One region of the Salipiger sp. PrR002 genome, then DNA from elsewhere that is predicted to be linked to it. Evidence: riboswitches for the same ligand, from Rfam matches in the RefSeq annotation. Region 1 holds a riboswitch; each other region holds the start of a gene.

What was found. Region 1 has a riboswitch for thiamine pyrophosphate ahead of G0A00_RS21270 (FAD-dependent oxidoreductase). Riboswitches for the same ligand answer to the same signal wherever they lie in the genome.
Region 2: it holds a riboswitch for thiamine pyrophosphate, as region 1 does, so the genes downstream of both, thiC (phosphomethylpyrimidine synthase ThiC) here and G0A00_RS21270 (FAD-dependent oxidoreductase) in region 1, are expected to answer to the same signal.
Region 3: it holds a riboswitch for thiamine pyrophosphate, as region 1 does, so the genes downstream of both, G0A00_RS20640 (thiamine ABC transporter substrate binding subunit) here and G0A00_RS21270 (FAD-dependent oxidoreductase) in region 1, are expected to answer to the same signal.
Region 4: it holds a riboswitch for thiamine pyrophosphate, as region 1 does, so the genes downstream of both, thiD (bifunctional hydroxymethylpyrimidine kinase/phosphomethylpyrimidine kinase) here and G0A00_RS21270 (FAD-dependent oxidoreductase) in region 1, are expected to answer to the same signal.

The regions. Positions count from the first base shown of each region.
Region 1 is NZ_JAAGOU010000031.1:6,986-12,384, forward strand. It holds gene G0A00_RS21260 (L-aspartate oxidase) at 1-185, opposite strand, end outside; gene nadA (quinolinate synthase NadA) at 190-1,242, opposite strand; TPP riboswitch at 1,418-1,544, shown strand; gene G0A00_RS21270 (FAD-dependent oxidoreductase) at 1,701-2,651, shown strand; gene thiS (sulfur carrier protein ThiS) at 2,641-2,838, shown strand; gene G0A00_RS21280 (thiazole synthase) at 2,842-3,600, shown strand; gene G0A00_RS21285 (thiamine phosphate synthase) at 3,600-4,208, shown strand; gene G0A00_RS21290 (HesA/MoeB/ThiF family protein) at 4,205-5,167, shown strand; gene G0A00_RS21295 (ATP-dependent helicase) at 5,175-5,399, opposite strand, start outside.
Region 2 is NZ_JAAGOU010000001.1:109,388-114,786, forward strand. It holds gene G0A00_RS00515 (ABC transporter permease) at 1-494, opposite strand, end outside; gene G0A00_RS00520 (ABC transporter substrate-binding protein) at 620-1,843, opposite strand; gene fabD (ACP S-malonyltransferase) at 2,151-3,086, shown strand; TPP riboswitch at 3,295-3,413, shown strand; gene thiC (phosphomethylpyrimidine synthase ThiC) at 3,543-5,348, shown strand; gene thiM (hydroxyethylthiazole kinase) at 5,345-5,399, shown strand, end outside.
Region 3 is NZ_JAAGOU010000028.1:31,610-37,008, forward strand. It holds gene G0A00_RS20630 (ATP-binding cassette domain-containing protein) at 1-66, opposite strand, end outside; gene G0A00_RS20635 (thiamine/thiamine pyrophosphate ABC transporter permease ThiP) at 53-1,582, opposite strand; gene G0A00_RS20640 (thiamine ABC transporter substrate binding subunit) at 1,558-2,538, opposite strand; TPP riboswitch at 2,590-2,699, opposite strand; gene aroC (chorismate synthase) at 2,869-3,969, shown strand; gene G0A00_RS20650 (methyl-accepting chemotaxis protein) at 4,098-5,399, opposite strand, start outside.
Region 4 is NZ_JAAGOU010000001.1:115,614-121,012, reverse strand. It holds gene phnD (phosphonate ABC transporter substrate-binding protein) at 1-107, opposite strand, end outside; gene phnC (phosphonate ABC transporter ATP-binding protein) at 159-977, opposite strand; gene G0A00_RS00555 (hypothetical protein) at 1,267-2,691, shown strand; gene G0A00_RS00550 (dipeptidase) at 2,716-3,774, shown strand; TPP riboswitch at 3,880-3,998, shown strand; gene thiD (bifunctional hydroxymethylpyrimidine kinase/phosphomethylpyrimidine kinase) at 4,034-4,858, shown strand; gene thiE (thiamine phosphate synthase) at 4,855-5,399, opposite strand, start outside.

The DNA.
Region 1 (5,399 bases):
TCGGGGCTGTCGGGCTGCGCCATGGCGGCGGCGACCCCACCCTGCGCCCACGCCGAGCTTGCGCCACTGCCCAGCGGATCGGGCGAGACCAGCAACACCGGGCGCGGCGCCAACGCCAGCGCCGCGTAGAGCGCCGCAAGACCGGCGCCGACGATCACCACCCGGCCGGTGGATATCTCTTGCATGGGCTCAGGCAGCGCTGCGCTGCGACAGATCGATCATCCGCTGCACCGCCAGCCGCGCGCCTTCGGCGATGGTGGGATCGACCTCGACCGCGCCCTCCATGCTGTGCAGCGACCACAGCACCTTCTCGAGGGTGATCATCTTCATGTAGGGGCACATGTTGCACGGGCCGACGAACTCCACGCCCGGCAGCGCGTCCGAGATGTTCGAGGCCATCGAGCATTCGGTGACCAGCATCGCCTTGCCCGGCTGCTCGCGGTTCACATAGTCGATGATCCCGGCGGTGGAGCCGGAGAAATCTGCCTCGGCCACCACGTCGGGCGGGCATTCGGGGTGGGCGATGATGCGGGTGTCGGGCTGCCAGCTGCGGAAGTCGCGCAACTCGGCGGCGGTGAAGCGTTCGTGCACGATGCACGAGCCGTCGTACCAGACGATGTTTTTTTGCGGCACCTGCTTGGCGACGTTCTGCGCGAGGTATTTGTCGGGGGTCATGATGACCGTCTCGGCGTCGAGCGCGGCGACGATCTGCGCGGCGTTTGACGAGGTGCAGCAGATGTCCGACGCCGCCTTCACCTCGGCGGAGGTGTTCACATAGGTGACCACCGGCGCGCCCGGATAGCGGCGGCGCATCTCGGCGATTCCCTCGGGGGTGATGCTTTCGGCCAGCGAACAGCCCGCGTCCATATCGGGGATCAGCACGGTCTTCTCGGGGCTGAGGATCTTCGAGGTCTCGGCCATGAAATGCACACCGCATTGCACGATCACATCGGCCTTCACCTTGGTGGCCTCGATCGCCAGTTGCAGGCTGTCGCCCACGACATCGGCGATGCCGTGATAAATCTGCGGCGTCATGTAGTTATGCGCCAGAACGACGGCGTTGCGCTCTCTCTTCAGGCGGTTGATCGCCTCGACATAGGGGGCGTGGATCGCCCAGTCGGCGGGCGTCACGACGCGGCTCATGCTGGCGTAGAGATCGCCAAGCCGTTCCGCCGCCTCGAGCGAGGGTGCGAGGTCGTAATGGCGGCCGAGCGTGTCGGCGATGGTGGTCTGGTCGAGCATGACCTGCTCCTCCTCAGGGTCTTGTGCCGACGTCCGGCATTAGACCCAAGCTGACCTAAGGACAAGGCGGCGGGGCGATAAAGTGAACCATTGTGTCGCAGGCAGCCGCGCCGGATGACCGGGCACAGGCGGCGTATTTCGGTGATTGACCGGCGGCACTCAGCGCCTATGCTCGGGCCAACGTCAGGGGAGTCCCGCCATGGGGACTGAGAGGCTGACAGGGACGCCGCGGCGTCCCGGTGACGCGACCCTTTGAACCTGACCCAGTTGACGCTGGCGTAGGAAGACCGAAGGGCAATCTTCTCCGAAGCAGCACGCGCGGGGTGGTCCTTTCGGGCCATCGGGCCCTGTTGTGCATCCATATGCGCGGGGCCTGTGGCCCCTTTCTCCGTCCATCCTCGGCTTTGGGTCTTTGGCTTGGGTCCTTTGGTTTGGGGCTTTGTGAGGAGGAGCGCGCGATGGACGAAAGGATTTCTGTGCTTGGCGGCGGTGTAGCGGGGCTTTGCGCCGCGCTGGCGCTGGCCGAGCGCGGCCTTGAGGTGGAGCTGATCGTGCCCGAGGGTGCGCCGCCACCCGCCTCAAAGCTGGCGGGCGGGATGCTGGCACCCTTCTGCGAGGGGGAGAGCGCCCCGCCCGAGATCACCCGGCGCGGACAGGCGGCGCTTGGCTGGTGGCGGGCACGCACGGCGAGCTTTCGCCAGAGCGGCACGCTGGTCCTCGCCCCGCCGCGCGACCGGGCGGAGCTGACCCGCTTTGCCCGCGCCACCACCGGCCAGACCCTCGTCGATCCCGGCACGTTGGAACCCGAGCTTTCGGGCCGCTTCGCCTCGGGGCTGTTCTTTGCCGAAGAGGCGCATCTCGATCCGGGCGCGGCCATGGCGGATCTGCGCGCGGCGCTTGCCGCGCGCGGGGTGCGGAGGCATGGCGGCGCGCCCTCGGGGCGCATCGTGGATTGCCGGGGTATGGCGGCGCGGGACCGTTTGCCCGATCTGCGCGCGGTGCGGGGCGAGATGCTGGAGCTTCATGCACCCGGCGTGCGGCTGACCCGCACCATTCGGCTGCTGCACCCGCGCTTTGCCTGCTACATCGTGCCGCGCGCCGCGGGGCGCTACATGATCGGTGCGACGATGATCGAAAGCGCGGACCCCGGCCCGGTCACCGCCCGCGCGGTGATGGAACTGCTGTCGGCGGCCTACACGGTGCACCCCGGCTTTGCCGATGCGGCGCTGATCTCGGCGGGGGCGGGGCTGCGCCCGGCGTTCCCCGACAATCTTCCGGCGCTGCGCCGCACGCCGGGACGCATTCATCTCAACGGTATGTATCGCCACGGGTTTCTTATGGCGCCGGTCCTTGCCGAGGATCTGGCGGATGAGATCGTGGCGCAAAGGGAGAAGACCCATGCAAATTGATCTCAACGGCCAGAGGCTGGCCACGACTGCCAAGACGCTGGAGGGGCTTCTGGCCGAACAGGGCGTGGACGCAGGCAGTGTCGCCACCGCGCTCGACGGGGCCTTCGTGCCGCGCGGGCTGCGCGCCGCAACGCCGCTGAGCGAGGGCGCGAAGGTCGAAGTTCTGTCGCCGATGCAGGGGGGCTGAGCGATGTTTTATGGCGTTGACCTGCCGTCGCGGCTGATGCTGGGCACGGCGCAATACCCTTCACCGGCGGTGCTGGCAGAGGCGGTGTCGGCCTCGGGCGCCGGGGTGATCACCGTGTCGTTGCGGCGCGAGGGGGCGGGCGGCGCTGCGTTCCGCGATCTGCTCACGGGCACCGGCTGCCGCCTGCTGCCCAACACCGCGGGCTGTCATACCGCGCGCGAGGCGGTGACCACGGCGCAGATGGCGCGCGAGATCTTCGGGACCAATTGGATCAAGCTCGAGGTGATCGGCCATGCCGACACGCTGCAGCCCGATCCCTTCGCGCTGGTCGAGGCGGCGCGCATCCTCTGTGCTGAGGGGTTCGAGGTGTTCCCCTATACCACCGAGGATCTGATCGTGGGCGAGAAGCTGCTGGAGGCGGGCTGCGAGGTGCTGATGCCTTGGGGGGCGCCGATCGGCTCGGGGCAGGGGCTGCGGCACCGCGAGGCGCTGCGGAGCATGCGGGCGCATTTCAAGGGCGTGCCGCTGGTCATCGACGCCGGGATCGGCGCGCCGAGCCAAGCGATGGAGGCGATGGAAATGGGCTTCGACGCGGTGCTGCTGAACACCGCCGTGGCCAAGGCGCTGGACCCGGTGGGCATGGCGCGGGCTTTTGGTCAGGCGGTTCACGCGGGGCGGCTGGCGTATGAGGCGGGGCTGATGCCGCGCCGCGACATGGCCGAGGCCTCGACGCCGATCTTCGGCATGGCGGATCTGGCATGATGGGGCTCGATCGCTTTTACCTGATCACCGGCCATGTGAACCGGCTCGAACTGCTGGTCCCGCAGGGGGTCAAACTGGTGCAGCTGCGGCTCAAGGACCTGCCCGAGAAAGAACTGCGGCGGCAGATCGCCCGTGCCCGCGACCTTTGCGCCGTGCATGGCGCGCAGCTTGTGGTCAACGATCACTGGCGCCTCGCGCTCGACCTGCGCTGCCGTTTCGTTCATCTGGGGCAAGAGGATATGGACGGTGCCGATTTCGCCGCGCTGCGCCGCGCGAATATGCGCTTTGGCCTGTCGACCCATGATGAGGCCGAGCTTGAGCGCGCGTTGGCGCTGGATCCGGCCTATGTGGCGCTGGGACCGGTCTATCCGACGCTGCTCAAGAAGATGAAATGGGGCCCGCAGGGGCTGGACCGGGTGCGTGCTTGGAAGCGCCGCGCGGGCGATGTGCCGCTGGTGGGCATCGGCGGGCTGACGCCTCAGCGCCTGCCGGACCTCTTTGCCGCTGGGGCGGACAGCGCGGCGGTGGTCACCGACATTCAGCAGGCCGCGGACCCCGAGGCGCGCTGCCGCGAGTGGATCGCCGCGACGCGCAAGGTGCTCGCATGAGCCGTTACGCGCGGCAAATCTGCCTGCCCGGTGTCGGTGCGGCGGGGCAGGCGCGGCTGGCCGCGGCGCGGGTGCTGGTTGTCGGCGCCGGGGGGCTTGGCTCGGCGCTGCTGCCGCTGCTCGCCGGGGCGGGCGTTGGCGCGATCCGCATCGTCGATCCCGACGTGGTGGAAGAAAGCAATCTGCACCGCCAGACGCTTTATGCCATGGCGGACCTCGGGCGGCCCAAGGCCGAGGTGGCGGCGGAGCGGCTCGCGGCGCTGAACCCCGGCTGCACGGCGCGGCCACGGGTGGCGCGGCTCGACCCGGCGCTGGCGGGCGAAGAGATCAGAACGGCCGATCTGGTGGTGGATGCCGCCGACAGCGTGGCGGTGACCTACGCGCTGTCGGACCTTTGCCTTGCGGCGGATCTGCCGCTGATCAGCGCCTCGGTGGTCGGAACCTCGGGCTATGTGGGGGGCTTTTGCGGCGGAGCGCCAAGCTATCGCGCGGTGTTTCCCGACCTGCCCGGCCGGGTGCAGAGCTGCGCCTCGGCGGGGGTGATGGGGCCGGTGGTGGCGGCGCTCGGCGCGTTGCAGGCGCAAATGGCGCTGGCGGTGCTGCTTGGGCATGTGCCTTCGCCTTTGGGGCAGATGCTGACGCTGGATGCCGGGGCGTGGCGGCCGGCTGGGTTTCGCTTCGATGGCGCGCCCGAGCCGGAGGTGGCCGGTCCGAAGGTGGTCGCGCTTTGCGACCTGACCGAGCGCGACCGGGTGATCGACCTTCGCGGCCCTGACGAGGCGCCCCACCTGCCGGTGCCTTGGGCCGAGAGAATGGCGCTGGAGGAGGTTGGCCGCAGCGTAGTCGCCGCCAAGGGTCGCACCGTGCTGGTCTGTGCAAGCGGCCTGCGGGCGTGGCGCGCGGCGCAGGGGTTGCTGCGCGAGGGGGCGCGTGACGTGGTGATCGCGGCGGCGGGCTGAGCCTTGCTCAGCCCCACATGTCGCGCATCTTGGCGGCGACGTCGATCCGGCCCGGTGCCGGAGCCGCCGCGCCGGGCTGCGGCGCGGGCGACCAATGGGCGCTGTCGAAATGCTCCAGCATCTCGCGGGTGATGAAGCGGGTGCGCGTGGCATAGACATGCCGGTCACCGCCGCGCCGCTGCTGCGTGACGTAGAACCGCAGCGGCAGGCCCAGCGTCAGCCGGTCCTTGGC
Region 2 (5,399 bases), on a different contig from region 1:
GTGCGGGTGATTAGATACCACAGCGCCAGCAGGATGACCGGCGTGAGCGCGATCAGAACGATGTCATACTTGGGCACCGGCTCGCCGAAGATGCGCCAGACCCCGCGCAGCCCCGGCGCGCGCGGGCCGAGCCGGTCTTCGGCACCCCAGATCATCAGCGCCAGATCCTGAATGACGAGGATCACCCCAAAGGTGGCCACAAGCTGAAAGAGCTCTGGCGCGCGGTAGACGCGGCGCAGCACGATCACTTCGACCAGCGCGCCGATCAGCCCCACCGCGAGCCCGGTCAGTACGATCGCCCCCCAAAAGCCGACCGCGCCGGGCAGCACCTCCATCAGGGTCACGCCGATGAAGGCCCCGAGCATGTAGAAGGACCCATGCGCGAAATTCACGATCCGCGTGACGCCAAAGATCAGCGACAGCCCTGAGGCCACGAGAAACAGCGCCGCGGCATTGGCGAGGCCAGTCAGGAACTGGGCGAGGAAGAAGGCCATGGTGGGGAAGGCTCGGATGGGGGAAGGGGGCGGGGCGCTGCCCCTCTTGGCCTTACGGCCAATTCACCCCGGAGTATTTGCGGAAAGATGAAAGGGGGAGGCTGCGCGGCCTCCCCCGAAGCGCCTCAGTCGGCGGGGCGCATTTTGCGGATATCTTCGTCCGAGGGCATGTAGGATGTGGGGTCCTTGTAGGACCAGTCCACCATCACGCCTTCGCCCGCATCGTTCAGCGCCGTGGTGCCGGTGAAGGCGCCCAAGGTCGATTGGTTGTCGAGCGCGCGGTAGTGCAACGGCCCGATCGGCGTGTCGGGAATGTCGAGCCCCTCGAAAGCTTCGCGGATCGCCTCGGTCTCGGTGCTGCCCGCGCGTTCGATGGCGGCGGCGACCGAGAGCGCGGTCAGATAGCCGACGTTGCTGCCGTTCTTCGGCGTTTCGCCGAACATTTCCTCGTAGGCCGCGACGAAAGCACCGCCGGGCGTGTCGGCGGCGAAATCGTACCAAGGGTAGCCGGTGACGAACCAGCCTTCGGGGGCTTCCTCGCCAAGCGGCTCGAAATACTCCGGCTCGCCGGTCAGCAGCCCGTAGACGTCGCGCCCGTCGAAGAGGCCGCGGTCGGTGCCCTGACGGACGAATTTGGCCAGATCGGTGCCGAAGGTGACGTTGTAGATCGCGTCGGGCTTGGCGCGCTCCAGCGCCTGTACCTCGGCGCCGGCGTCGATCTTGAACAGCGCGGGCCATTGCTCGGCGACGAACTCCACCTCGGGCTTGAGCCGCTTGAGGTTTGCCTTGAAGGCCTCGACCGCCTCGGTGCCATAGGCGTAATTCGGCGCGATGGTGGCATAGCGGATGGCGTCGGTGGTTGCCGCCTGCTCGGCCAGCATCGCCGCCTGCACCCATGTCGAGGTGCGCAGTCGGAAGGTGTAGGGATTGCCCGAGCTCCAGACCAGAGTGTCCGCCAGCGGCTCGGAGGCGAGATAGACATGCTGCTTCTCGGCGGCGTAGGAGCTGAGCGCGAGCCCGACGTTGCTGAGGATCGTGCCGGTGAGCATCACCGTGCCGTCGCGGGTCATCAGTTCTTCGGCGATGCGCACCGCCTCGGCGGGATCGCCCTGATCGTCGCGAAAGACGAACTCCAGAGGACGGCCCAGCACGCCGCCTCGCGCATTGATTTCGCTGACCGCCAGTTCGATGCCCTTGCGGTAGGGCTCGGCGAAGGCTGCAAGGCGCTTGTAGTGGTTGATGTCGCCGATCTTGATCGGGGCATCCGTGCTGTCCTGGGCGAGCGCGGCGGCCGGGATCAGCGCCAGCGCGGCGGCGGTGGCGAGAACGGTGCGTCGAAGCAGGGTCATTGCGGCGTCTTTCTCCTGTTGCGCGGCGCGGGGGGCAGGCCGCTGCGACCCTCTTACGCCGGAACGTCGCCTCTTACCAAGGTGCTGTGCGGGAGTTTTCGGTGGGCGCCACTGCCGGGGGCGCTGCCCCCGCCGCGCCGGGGCGCTGCCCCCGCCGCGCCGGGGCGCGGCTCCCCCGGCGTATTTTTGAAGAGAAGAAGCCTATGGGGGCGCTCAGCGGGGGCGTTGCGCGACGGGGCGCTTGGCGCTAGGACTGCGCGCCAAAGCGCGCCAGAACCCGACCGCGCGAGCCTTAGGAGAGACGATCATGACGCGAGCCTTCATCTTCCCCGGTCAGGGGGCGCAGACCATCGGCATGGGCAAGGCGCTGGCCGAGGCCTATCCGGCGGCGAAAGCCGTGTTCGACGAGGTGGACGCGGCGCTGGGCGAGAGCCTCTCGTCGCTGATCTGGGACGGCGACATCGAGACGCTCACCCTCACCGAAAACGCCCAGCCCGCGCTGATGGCGACCTCGCTGGCGGCCATGCGCGCGCTCGAGGCAGAGGGCATCGAGATCGGGGCGGCCAGCTTCGTCGCGGGTCACTCGCTGGGCGAATATTCGGCGCTGACCGCCGCAGGCGCGCTGAGCGTCGGCGATGCGGCCAAATTGCTGCGCACCCGTGGCAAGGCCATGCAGCAGGCGGTGCCGGTGGGTCAGGGCGCCATGGCGGCGCTGCTGGGCCTCGATCTGGCCACCGCCCGCGCCGTCGCAGAAGAGGCCGCGCAAGGCGAGGTCTGTGCCGCGGCCAACGACAACGACCCGTCGCAGGTGGTGATCTCGGGCGACAAGGCGGCGGTCGAACGCGCCGTGGAGATCGCCAAGGAGAAGGGTGCCAAACGCGCGCTGCTGCTGCCGGTGAGCGCCCCCTTTCACTGCGCACTGATGGCCCCCGCCGCCGAGGTCATGGCCGAAGCGCTGGAGCAGGTGGATATCACCGCGCCCAAAGTGCCGCTGGTGGCCAATGTGATCGCCGAGGCCGTGACCGATCCCGCCCGCATCCGCGCGCTGCTGGTCGAGCAGGTCACCGGCTCGGTGCGCTGGCGCGAGTCGGTCGAGTATATGGTCGCGCAGGGCGCGGATGAGTTCTGGGAGATTGGCGCGGGCAAGGCGCTCTCGGGCATGGTGAAGCGCATCCACCGCCCGGCCACGCTGCGCAACATCGGCGCGCCCGACGACGTGAAGGCCGCGCTCGAAGCGGTCTGAGGTACGCCTCAGCTCTGCCAAAAGAAAACAGGGGCGGTGCCATGCGGCGCCGCCCTTCGTGCATTCCGGGCGTGTGCATGCTGGGCGCGACCAGCGCCTTTCATTGTTCCACAAATACGCCTCCGACCGCCTTCGCCTTCGCCTTCGCCCGCGCTCCGCCGGGCCGAGGCCGCACCTTGACGCCCGACCCGACTCGCCGCAGGGTGGCGCCACTCACCCGGGGGGTCCCGACAAGGGGCTGAGATTCTGCTGGCGTCCGCGCAGCGCAGTGACCCGACGAACCTGATCCAGTTCATACTGGCGTAGGGATGGTGCACTGGCGTTGCCGGGGGCTCTGCGCCCCGGTTCTTGCGGATAGGACAAGCGGGGCAGACCCGCGCCTTGGCCGCAGCAATGTCACCCCATTCACGCACCGGAACTGGGTCTCCACCGCTTTGAGCTTGGAGGCTCCGACCGATGAAAGACCTGACCCCAACAGTCACCTGCGGGCCGCTGCCCGCTTCGCGCCGCGTCTGGCACAAGGGCACGCTGCACCCGCAGATCCGCGTGCCCATGCGCGAGATCGACCTGCATCCGTCCGCCGGTGAGCCGCCGGTCACCGTCTATGACAGCTCCGGCCCCTATACCGATCCCGGTGCCGAGATCGCCATCGACCGCGGTCTGCCGCGCCTGCGCGAGGGCTGGGTTCGCACCCGCGCCGACACCGAAAGCTACGATGGCCGCCACGTGAAGCCCGAGGACAACGGCTTTGCCGAAGGCGCGCGTCTGGTGCCCGAGTTTCCGGTCCGCCACGCGCCGCGCCGGGGCAAGGACGGCAAAGCGGTCACCCAGATGGCCTATGCCCGCGCCGGGATCGTCACGCCGGAGATGGAGTTCGTCGCCATCCGCGAGAACCTCGGGCGCAAGGCCGCCAAGGCGCAGCTGGAACGGGACGGGCAGGATTGGGGCGCGTCGATCCCCGACCATGTGACGCCGGAGTTCGTGCGCGATGAGATCGCCCGGGGCCGCGCCATCATCCCCGCCAACATCAACCACCCCGAGCTTGAGCCGATGATCATCGGGCGCAACTTTCTGGTGAAGATCAACGCCAATATCGGCAACTCGGCGGTGACCTCCTCGATGGCTGAGGAGGTCGAGAAGATGGTCTGGGCGACGCGCTGGGGCGCCGACACGGTCATGGACCTGTCGACCGGGCGCAACATCCACAACATCCGCGACTGGATCTTGCGCAACGCGCCGGTGCCCATCGGCACGGTGCCGCTCTATCAGGCGCTGGAGAAGGTCGGCGGCCTCGCCGAAGACCTGACGTGGGAGGTGTTCCGCGACACGCTGATCGAGCAGGCCGAGCAGGGGGTGGATTACTTCACCATCCACGCGGGCGTGCGGCTGCACATGATCCCGATGACGGTGAACCGGGTGACCGGGATCGTCAGCCGCGGCGGCTCGATCATGGCCAAATGGTGCCTGCACCACCACCGCGAGAGCTTTCTTTACGAGCATTTCGAGGAGATCTGCGAGATCGCGCGGGCCTATGACGTGTCCTTATCGCTGGGTGACGGGCTGCGCCCCGGATCTATCGCCGACGCCAACGATCAGGCGCAGTTCGCCGAGCTGGAAACGCTGGGCGAGCTGACGCAGGTGGCGTGGAAGCACGAGTGTCAGGTGATGATCGAGGGGCCGGGCCATGTGGCCATGCACAAGATCAAGGCCAATATGGACAAACAGCTGGAGACCTGCGGCGAGGCACCGTTCTACACGCTCGGGCCGCTCACCACGGATATCGCGCCGGGTTATGACCACATCACCAGCGGCATCGGGGCTGCGATGATCGGTTGGTTCGGCACGGCGATGCTGTGCTACGTGACGCCCAAGGAGCACCTCGGCCTGCCGGACCGCGACGATGTAAAGACCGGGGTGATCACCTACAAGATCGCCGCCCATGCCGCCGATCTCGCCAAGGGCCACCCGGCGGCGCAGATCCGCGACGATGCGCTTTCGCGTGCGCGGTTCGAGTTCCGCTGGGAGGATCAGTTCAACCTCGCGCTCGATCCCGACACGGCGCGGTCCATGCATGACGAGACCCTGCCCAAGGAGGCGCATAAGGTGGCGCATTTCTGCTCTATGTGCGGGCCGAAGTTCTGCTCGATGCGGATCAGCCACGACATCCGCGCCGAGGCCCAGAAAGAGGGCATGGCGAAGATGGCCGAGAAATTCCGCGAGGGCGGCGCGCTTTATCTGCCGCTGAAGGAGGATGAGGCATGACCGCTGGCGCGCTGCTGAAGGAGATGCGCGGCACCAACCCGCTGGTGCAAT
Region 3 (5,399 bases), on a different contig from region 1:
CAGCGACAGGTCGGCCGAAAGGTTGAAGTCACCCTCGGTGTAGCGCAGGGCCTCAAGTGTCAGCATTGGCGCGGCCTCCCCGGTCGCAGAGCCAGAAGGCCCCGAAGCTGAACAGCAGCAGCAAGAGCGCCGCGCCCGCTGCCGCCTGCATCTGGTAGGAGCCCATCAGCCGGTAGACCTGCAGCGGCAGGGTCGCGCGGTCGGGGTCGGCAAAAAGGGCGATGACGCCGAGATCGCCGATCGACAGCGCGGCGGTGAGCCCGGCGGCAAAGCCCAGCGGTCGGCGGAGCCGCGGCAGCAGCACGAGGCGCAGCCACGCGAGCGGGGTCATCCCCAGCGCCTGCGCCAGACGTCCGTAGTCGGCGCGCACCGTCTCGGCTTCTGGCCGCAGGATGCGCAGCGCGAAGGGCAGGGCGACCAGCGCGTTCACCAAGGTCGTGACGGGCAGCGCCAGCGACAGCGGGTTGGCGAAGGGGCGCACGATCAGGAAGAGGCCGGTGCCCAGCACCAGCGGCGAGACGGCGATGCCCACGAGCCCCAGCCACTCGCCCCAGCGGGTGGACAGCGGCAGCGCCCAAAGCAGGCAAAGGAGCGTCGAGGCCAGCGCCACGGTCAGCGAATTCCACGCTGCCTCCCAGCTGCTGGCGCTCAGTTGCACCAGCCCGGGCAGGCCGCGCGCCACCACCATGCCGAGCGGCGTCAGCAGGAAGAGCGCGGCGAGGGCGATCCACGCGATGTCCGCCGCCCGCGAAAGCCCTGCGCGCCCGTCCCAGCGGGTCACCATCCTGTCGAGCCCCGCACCAAAGCCGCCGCCGGTGCCAAGCCGCAGCGCCACCAGCCCCGCCGCCAGCGCCAGCGCCAGTTGGATCACCGAAAGCAGCGCCGCGCGTCCGAGGTCGAAATCAAAGCGCACCGCCTGATAGATCGCCAGCTCGACCGTGGTGGCGCGCGGGCCGCCGCCCAGCGTCAGCGCCACCGCGAAGCTCGACAGGCAGATCACGAAGATCACCGCGAAGGCTCCGGGCGCGATGCGCAGCACCATGGGCGCCTCGAGGGTGCGCAGCATCGCCCATGGCGACAGCCCCAGCGAGGCGGCGAGGCGAAAGCGTTCGGCGGGGATCGCCAGCCAGCCCTGCAGCAGCAGCCGGGTCGCCAGCGGCAGGTTGAAGAACACATGCGCCAGCACCACGCCGTGCAGGCCGTAGATGCTGAAGCCGGGCAGTCCGACCGCCCGCAGGGCCGCGTTGACCATGCCGTTCTGGCCAAAGACCGCCAGCAGCCCCAGCACCGCCACGATCGTCGGCAGGATGAACGGCGCACCCAGAAGCGAGATCAGCAGCCCGCGCCCCGGAAAGCGCCGTCGTGCCAGCGCGCGAGCGACCGGGATCGCCAGCGCCACCGAGAACAGCGCCGAAAGACAGGCCTGCCAGAGCGTGAAGCGCAGCGCCTGCCAGTCGCCGGGGCCAAGGCTGCCCCAGCCACCAGCCCGCGCCAGCACCGCCGCGACCGGGCCCAGCACCAGTGCCAGCACCAGCCCGCCCGCGGCAAGCGCCGCGATTATTGCGAGAGGCCGCGACGCCATGCCTCGATCGCCTCATCCCGCAGCGCGGCGGCCTCGTCCTCGGAGTAGAACAGAACCTTGCTCGGCAGTTCGAGCTCCTTGAACCCTTCCGGCCAGTCCTCGTGCGGCAGGGCGGCGGGGAAGGACCAATTGCCGGTGGCGATCATCTGCTGGAACTCGGGCGTCAGGATGAAATCCATGAAGTCCTGAGCCAGCTCGGGCTGATCGGTGTTGGCAAGTTTCGCGGCCAGTTCGACCATGAAATAATTGCCCTCGGGGAAGATCAGCGCCTTCTTGGTGTAATCCTCTTCGGCGATGATGTGATAGGCGGGCGAGGTGGTGTAGCTCAGCACCATGTCGGCCTCGCCATCGGTGAAAAGGCCGTAGCTTTCCGACCAGCCCTTGGTGACGGTGAGGATCTTCGGCGCCAGCTTGCGCCAGGCATCTTCGGCCTCATCGCCAAACACCGCCTCGACCCAGAGCGCCATCGCGAGGCCCGAGATCGAGCTGCGCGGGTCTTGGATGACGATCTTCAGATCATCCGGCGCGTCGAGCAGCTCGGCAAAGCTGGTGGGCGGCTCGGACAGGCGGGTGGTGTCGTAGATGAAGGCCGTCTCACCATAGTTGTAGGGAAGGAAGGTGTCGTCGGTCCAGTCGATCGGCAGGGTGAGCGGCGAGAGGTCCACGCCATGCGGGGCGAAGAGGCCGCTTTCGCGGGCCTTCTTGGTCACATCGGTGTTGAGGCCAAAGACCACATCGGCCTCGGTCTGATCACCTTCGAGCAGCAGGCGGGGCAGCAGGTCGCCGGGCTTGAACTGCAGATCGCAGCCGCAGCGCGCCTCGAACATCTCTTCGATCTTCGGGCCGGGGCCCCATTCCGAGACGACGTAATCGCCTGCGTAGACGGTCAGAACGGGCTCTTGCGCCAGCGCCGTGCTGGCAAAGAGACATCCCGCTGCAAAACTGATGGCCTTCATGGCATCCTCCAAATTTGCGGCGAGAGGGCAAGATGGGCCGGGGCGCGTGGGGCCTTGGGCCGTGACCTTCCCTCCGCCGGTGCTAACCGGGTCAGGTTCAACGGGTTCGCGTGGATCGCATCTCAGCCGGCGCGGATCGCGCGGCACCCCGAGGTAGCGCAAGACCTAGCCGGGGTCGGGGCCTCTGACAAGGGAATTGCGCGCAGTGCCCAGTGTCGTCCGGTGTCGTCTTGTGTCGCTGTTTGTTGCGGAAATTCCTTGAGACAGGGGCCGCGCTGGCCTAACAGGCTTGGCGAGCAGACCCCGCGGCCCGACACAGGAGACATCCCCATGAGCCTCAACACTTTCGGCCATCTCTTCCGTGTGACCACATGGGGCGAAAGCCACGGCCCGGCGCTAGGCGCGACGGTGGACGGCTGCCCGCCGGGCGTGAAGATCGACGAAGCCACGCTGCAGAGCTGGCTGGACCTGCGCAAGCCGGGGCAGAACAAATACACCACCCAGCGGCGCGAGCCCGATGCGGTGAAAATCCTCTCCGGCGTCTTCGAAGGGCAGACCACCGGCACGCCGGTTCAGTTGATGATCGAGAACACCGACCAGCGGTCCAAGGATTACTCCGAGATCGCGGCCAAGTTCCGCCCCGGGCACGCCGACATCACCTACTACCAGAAGTACGGCATCCGCGATTATCGCGGCGGCGGGCGCTCTTCGGCGCGTGAGACGGCGGCGCGGGTGGCTGCGGGCGGTCTGGCGCGGGCGGCGCTGGCCGAGTTGGCGCCGGGTGTGTCGATCACCGGCTACATGGTGCAGATGGGCCCGCAGGCGATCGACCGCTCGCGCTTTGACTGGGAGGAGATCGCGCGCAACCCGTTCTGGTGCCCCGATGCCGAAACCGCCGAGGGCTGGGCGGATTATCTCGACGGTCTGCGCAAGTCCGGCGACAGCGTCGGCGCGGTGATCGAGGTGGTCGCGCGCGGCGTGCCCGCGGGGCTGGGCGCGCCGATTTACGGCAAGCTCGACACCGATCTGGCGGCGGCGATGATGTCGATCAACGCGGTGAAGGGCGTGGAAATCGGCGAAGGTATGGCTGCGGCTGCGTTGACCGGCTCGGCCAATGCCGACGAGATCACCATGGGGCCGGATGGGCCGGTCTACAGCTCGAACCACGCGGGCGGGGTGCTGGGCGGGATTTCCACCGGGCAGGACGTGGTGGTGCGTTTCGCGGTGAAGCCGACATCTTCGATCCTGACGCCGCGCAAGACGCTGACGGTGGGCGGCGAGGAAACCGACATCGTCACCAAGGGCCGTCACGATCCCTGCGTCGGCATTCGCGCGGTGCCGGTAGGTGAGGCGATGATGGCCTGTGTCATCCTCGATCACCTTCTGCTGCACCGCGGTCAGATTGGGTCCAATCGCGGTCAGATCGGCTGATCTGGGCGCCACTGCTACTGCCTCTGTCGCTTTTGCCTGTGGCGTCAGGCACGCTACGGAGCTCTAAGGGGCGGGGGGCGATCAAAGCGGGTCACCCAGCGCCGCAGAGACCCGCAAGAAGCCCCCGGTCAGAATTCTTCCCAGCTCACGTCATCGCCCGCGACGGCGCGCTTTGGTGTGGGCTGGGATTGGGCAGCCGGAACCGAGGGCGGCGCAGGCTCGAAGCTTTCGATAGGCGCGGCCACCGGCGTGACATCCTGCGTATCCGCGGCTTCGACGCCCATGAAGCGATTGAGCTGTGTGGAAAGGCGTTCCGCTTCGCTGCTGAGCTGATCGCTTGCGGTGCTGGTCTCGCCGACCATAGCGGCATTCTGTTGCGTGACCTTGTCCAGTTCCGCCACGCCCACGTTGATTTCCTGCAGTCCCGCCGCTTGCTCCTTGGCGGCGGTGGCAATCTCGGCGACGAGATCCGATACCTCGCTGACGTTGCGCACGATGTCCGAGAGCGCGGTGCCCGTCTGTTCCACCAACTGCCCGCCATCCTTCACCTGCTGCGAGCTGTTGGACACCAGCGCTTTGATCTCTCTTGCCGACTCCGAAGCGCGCTGTGCCAGAGAGCGGACCTCCGAAGCGACGACCGAGAAGCCTTTGCCCGACTCTCCGGCACGGGCCGCTTCGACGCCCGCGTTGAGCGCCAGAAGATTGGTCTGGAAGGCGATGTCGTCGATCACACCGATGATCTGGGTGATCTGGTCGGAAGAGGCGGCGATGGAGCCCATGGCCGTCAGCGCCTTTTCCATCACGGCGCCGCCTTCCTCGGCGCGGCGGCGCCCTTCGCCAACGCGGCGGTCGGCATCTTCGGCACGTTCTGCCGCGGCGCGTACGCTGGACGAGAGCTGCTCTAGCGCTGCGGCGGATTCCTCGAGCGTGGCGGCCTGCACCTCGGATCTCCGGGACATTTCCCGCGACATGGAGGAGAGTTCCTGAGAGTTGCGCTGGACCGTGTCGGTGGAGGCGCGCAGCGAGGCGACAAGGCTGCTGATGCCCTGTGCAAGCGCATTGAAATTCTCGCACAGGCGCACGGCGTTGTCGCCCAACAGTCGCCAGTCGGTCGCGTCGAGCCTATGACCCGTCTCGCCGCGGGTCAGCCCGCCCATGGCGTCACCAAGGGCGCTGAAAAGCGCGAGCCTCTGGTCGTTGGCGGCTTGCTCCTCCGTACGGTCGGCTTCGGCCTGCCGCAGGCGGTCGCGCAGCGCTTCAAGGTTGCGCGCGATGGATCCCGCCTCGTCGCCGCGCTCGAGCCCTTCGATTTCGGTCTCGAAGTCCTGCTGGGCAATACGCTCGACGCTGCGGGCAGCGGTTTGGAAGGGGCGCGCGAGCAGTTTGCCGAAGACCACGACGCAGATCAGCGACAGGGTGACGGCCAGACC
Region 4 (5,399 bases), on a different contig from region 1:
GCGTTCTCGCCGCCGAGGATGCCGAGACGGAACTCGGAGATTTCCTGCGCTTGGGCTGCGCCCACGAGCACGGTGCTGGCCAGAGCGGCTGCGATCAGTTTCTTCATCTTCTGTCCCTCATATAAGGAATTGGACCCGTCCCGATGGGCCCCTGGTGATCAGACCGCGACTTCCGCAGCCCGGATTTCCGCCGCGACCACCGGGTCGCGGATTTCGGTGGAGGTGGCGTTTTCCGAAAAATCGGCGCCAGCGCCGTAGATGTCGCGCGCGACCCCGGTGGTCAGCTGCGCCGGGGTGCCGTCAAAGACGATCCGCCCGTCGCGCATGCCGATGACCCGGTCGCAATAGCGCCGCGCCGTATCCAGCGTGTGCAGGTTGGCGATCACCATGCGGCCGTCTTCCTCGTGGATGCGGCGCAGGCTGTCCATAACCAGCTGGGCGTTCATCGGGTCGAGCGAGGCAATGGGCTCGTCGGCAAGGATCACCTTGGGGTCCTGCATCAGGGCGCGCGCAATGGCGACGCGCTGCTGCTGACCACCCGAAAGCGCCTCGGCGCGTTTGGCGGCATGGGCGGCGATGCCGAGCCGCTCGAGAATGTCGATGGCGCGGTGCACGTCCTCGCGCGGGTAGAGGTTGAACATGGTCGACAGCGTGCTGCGCCGCGCCAGCGTGCCGTGCAGCACGTTCGACACCACATCCATGCGCGGCACGAGGTTGAACTGCTGGAAGATCATCGCGCAGTCCGACTGCCACAGGCGCTTTTCCCCGCCCTTGAGTTGCAGCACGTCGCGGCCCTCGAACAGCAGACGCCCCTCGGTCGCATCGGTCAGCCGGTTCATCATCCGCAGGAAGGTCGATTTGCCCGCGCCCGAGCGCCCGATGATGCCGATCATCATCGGCCGGTCGACGGTAAAGCTCGCGTTGTCCACAGCGGTGTTCGCGCCGAAGCGCTTCGTCAAATTCTCGACGGTGAGCATGGTTCCCCCAGACTGTCCGGAGCGATGTCTGGCCCGGCACCGTATCGAGGCTGTGACGCTTCGGACTCAGTTCCGTGTCGGTTCCGTGAAGCTTTCTTGACGCCGCGCATCTGGCGGCAATGCCGGAAGTTCCACGCCTGATTGCGCCGCACAGCGCCCCAGCCACGCCGCAGCCTCGCCGCAGCCACGTCGCCATACGCGGAGCAGCTATGCGGCGCGCGGCATTGCCCTGTGGCAGCAACAATGGTCTATGTCCGTACTAAAGCCCGCCCGAGACTGGACCGCACACGTGCCCATAAGCCTACCGAAGACCCCTGCGTCCCCTCCGAGCCTGACCGACCGTCTGATCGGCGCCCTGCTGATCCTGATCACCTGTCTGCTCATCCTCAAGGAATGGCATCTCGCCTCCTCCGGGCTCGACTACGCGCTGGTTCCCGCCGTGACGCTGGTGGTGGCGCTGCTGGCGACGCAGGTCGCGCCGGGACGGCAGTTCTTCGTGGCGCTCGCCATCGTGCTCAGCCTCGCGCTGGTCTGGCGTGTCGAGGGCTGGCAGCCGGTGCTGCTGAACGCCTTCCACTCCGCCGGGTTCATCGCCGCCTTCTTTGCCGCGCTTGCCACGCTGCGCAGCGCGGCGCAGCAGGCCAGTTCGATCCGTGCGGCGGGCAATTTCCTCGCGCTGCAGCCGCCGGGGCGGCGCTATCTGGCGCTCACGCTTGGCGGGCAGGCCTTCGCCTTGCTGCTCAACTACGGGGCCATCGCGCTGCTCGGCAGCCTCGCCACCGCCGCGGCGGCGGATGAGCCCGACGAGGAAATCCGCACCCATCGCACCCGCCGCATGCTGCTGGCGATCCAGCGCGGTTTCGTCGCCTCGCTGCCGTGGTCGCCCATGTCCTTTTCCATCGCGATCACCACCGCGCTGATCCCGGGCACCAGCTGGGGCTCTGTGGTGCTGCCCGCAATCGGCACCTCGGCGCTGATCACCCTGACCGGCTGGGCGCTCGACACGATCTTCAAACCGAAGCTGTCGCATCCGCCCGCGCCCCGCGCAGCGCCCGAGGGCAGCTGGGCGCTGATGGCACCGCTGCTGATCCTGCTGGGTCTGCTGGTGGTCTCGGTGCTGATCCTGCAAAGCCTCACCGGCCTGCGCATCATCGCGCTGGTGCTGCTGGTGGTGCCCTGCATGGCCGCCGCATGGGCACTGCTGCAAAAGCGCGAGGGCAATCCGCCGCTGCGCGAGCGCGCCCGCACCTTCGCCTTCACCGAACTGCCCGCCTATCGCGGCGAGGTGACGCTGCTGATGATGGCCGGTTTCATCGGCACCGTCGGCGCGCCGCTGCTCGCGCCGCTGGTCAAGGCCTCGGGGTTTCATCCCGAAGACCTGCCGCCCGCGCTGGTGCTGGTCAGCTTCGTCTGGATCATCCCGCTGCTTGGCCAGCTTGGCATGAACCCCATTCTCGCCGTGACGCTGATCGCGCCGCTGGTGCCCGCCGCCTCCGAGCTTGGCGTCGCGCCCGAGGCCATCGTGGTGTCGATCACCGCGGGCTGGGCCTTGGGGGGCATCAGTTCGCCCTTCACCGCCACCACGCTGCTGGTGGGACGTTTCGGCAACGTCAGCGCCCGCCACGTCGGTCTGCGCTGGAACGGCAGCTATATGATCTGCATGCTGCTTCTGCTGTCGGCATGGGTGCTTGCCCTCGGCTATCTCATTCTCTGACCTCCAACTCGCGAAAGTTCCGCCATGAGCCTTGCCCAGACCCCGCCCATCTTTGACGGCCACAACGATCTGCTGCTGCGCCTGCTGCGCGGGGCCGTCAGCGCCAGCGACGTGGTCGGCGGGCTGAGCAGCGGCCATATCGACCTGCCGCGCGCGCGCTCGGGCGGGTTCGGCGGCGGCTTTTTCGCGGTCTTCGTGCCCAGCCCCTCGAAGTCGGGCGACGACATGGACGCGATGGCGCAGCCGCAATACGACCTGCCGCTGCCCGAGATGATCCCCCATGCCGAGGCGCTGGAGACCACGTGGAAGGGGGTCGAGGCCTTCGAGGCGCTGGCCGAGGCGGGCGCCATCACCCCCTGCACCACCGCCGCCGAGATCGAGGTCGCGCTGACCGGCCCCAAGATGGCCGCTGTGCTGCATATCGAGGGCGCCGAAGCGATCGGCCCGGACCTGAGCGAACTGCACGAGCTGCACGCCCGTGGGCTGCGCTCGCTCGGCCCGGTCTGGTCGCGCCCGACGATCTTTGGCAACGGCGTGCCCTTCCGCTTCCCCTCGACGCCGGATACCGGCGACGGGCTGACCGAGGCGGGCAAGCGGCTGGTCAAGGAATGCAATGATCTCAAGATCATGATCGATCTGTCGCATCTCAACGAAAAGGGCGTCGACGATGTGGCCGCGCTGACCGATGCGCCGCTGGTCGCCACCCATTCCAACGCCTATGCGATCACCCCGCACGCGCGCAACCTCACCGACCGCCAGCTTGCGATGATCGCCGAGAGCAACGGTATGGTCGGCGTCAACTTCGCCTCGGCCTTCCTGCGCCCCGACGGGCGGATGGATCCCTCGTGCAGCCTCGACGTGGTGCTGCGCCACTTCGACCATCTGATCGAGAAACTGGGCGAGGACGGCGTCGGCTTCGGCTCGGATTTCGACGGTGCAACGGTGCCCGAGGGCATCACCGACATCGCCGGTCTGCCCAATCTGCGCGCCGCCATGACCGCCCATGGCTTCGACGCCGCGCTGATGGACAAGCTCTGCTCCGGCAACTGGCTGCGCGTGCTGCGCAAAACCTGGGGCGCATAACGCCCGCCCCTTCGTCTAGACGCAAATATCCCGGGGGTCCGGGGGCAGCGCCCCCGGCTCTCTGCAGCCTTTGGGCTTTCGCACCCGGCCGCATCTGCTAGGGTCCTCCACACCTAGGGGGGTCCCGGCAAGGGGCTGAGATACTGCTGGCATGCGTGCGGCGCAGTGACCCTTTGAACCTGATCCGGATCATGCCGGCGAAGGGACAGGTGGAGCTGACCGCATGCCCTCGCCGGCCTCATTTATGGAGGCCGCGCCCTTGAACACCCCCGACATAATCTCCCGCATCCCCAACGTGCTGACGATCGCGGGCACCGACCCCTCAGGCGGTGCGGGGATTCAGGCCGATCTCAAGGCCTTCAGCGCCAACCGTGCCTATGGCATGAGCGTGATCACCGCCGTGGTCGCGCAGAACACCCGCGGGGTGCGGGCGGTGGAGGCGCTGCCGCCAGAGTTCGTCGCGGCGCAGATCGACGCGGTCTTCGACGATGTGCGGGTCGACGCGGTGAAGATCGGCATGGTCGCCAACGCCGGGATCATCCGCGCCGTGGCCAAGCGGCTGCGGGCCCATGGCGCGCGCAACATCGTGTTCGATCCGGTGATGGTGGCCAAGAGCGGCGACGCGCTGCTCGACCCCGAGGCGGTGGCGGCGCTGCGCGAAGATCTGGTGCCGCTGGCAACGCTGATCACCCCCAATCTGCCCGAGGCCGCCGTGCTGCTCTCGCGCGGTGCGGGCTGGAGCGCCGAGGAGATGGCCAAGGAACTGCCTGCGCTGGCCGCCATGGGACCAGAGGCGGTGCTGCTCAAGGGCGGCCATCTGACCGGCAGCCCCGAAAGCACCGATCTTCTGTGGTGGCAAGGACAGACCCGCAGCTACAGCGCGCCGCGCATCGCCACCAAGAACGACCACGGCACTGGCTGCACGCTCTCTGCCGCGATCGCCGCGCTGCTGCCACGCAAGACGCTGCCCGAGGCGGTGGATGAGGCGAAGCGCTACCTGCAAGGCGCGCTGGCCGCGTCGGACCGGCTGGAGGTGGGCGGCGGCCATGGGCCGCTGCACCATTTTCACGAGATGTGGACCTAGGCCGCGGCCCAGGCGCGGGCAATCTCCCGCGCCGCAACCGCAGGATCCGGCTGGCCGCAGATCGCAGAGACCACGGCAAGGCCCTGCGCTCCCGCCTTTTTCGCCGGCGCGGCATGATGCGCTTTCAGCCCGCCGATGGCCACCGCGGGCACCGGGCACGCCGCCACCTGCGCCGCCAGCCCGTCCCAGCCCACGGGCTGCTTGTGGTCGGGCTTGGTGGGGGTGGCAAAGACCGGCCCGGCCCCCACATAGTCCACCAGCGCAGGAGGGGCCGCCCGCGCCAGGTCCGGGCTTTCCACCGAGAGCCCCAGCAGCATCTCCGGGCCGACGCGCGCCCGCGCTTCGGCGGGGGTCATATCGCCCTGCCCCACGTGCAGCCCGTCCGCACCGATCACCCGCGCGGCCTCGACGTCGTCATTGACGATGAGCAGCGCGCCCGAGCCCGCCAGCGCCGCCTTCAGCGCCCGCCCGGTCTCGATCACTCTCGCGGTGCCGCCGTCCTTGTCGCGCAGTTGCACTATGGTGGCGCCGCCCTGCACCG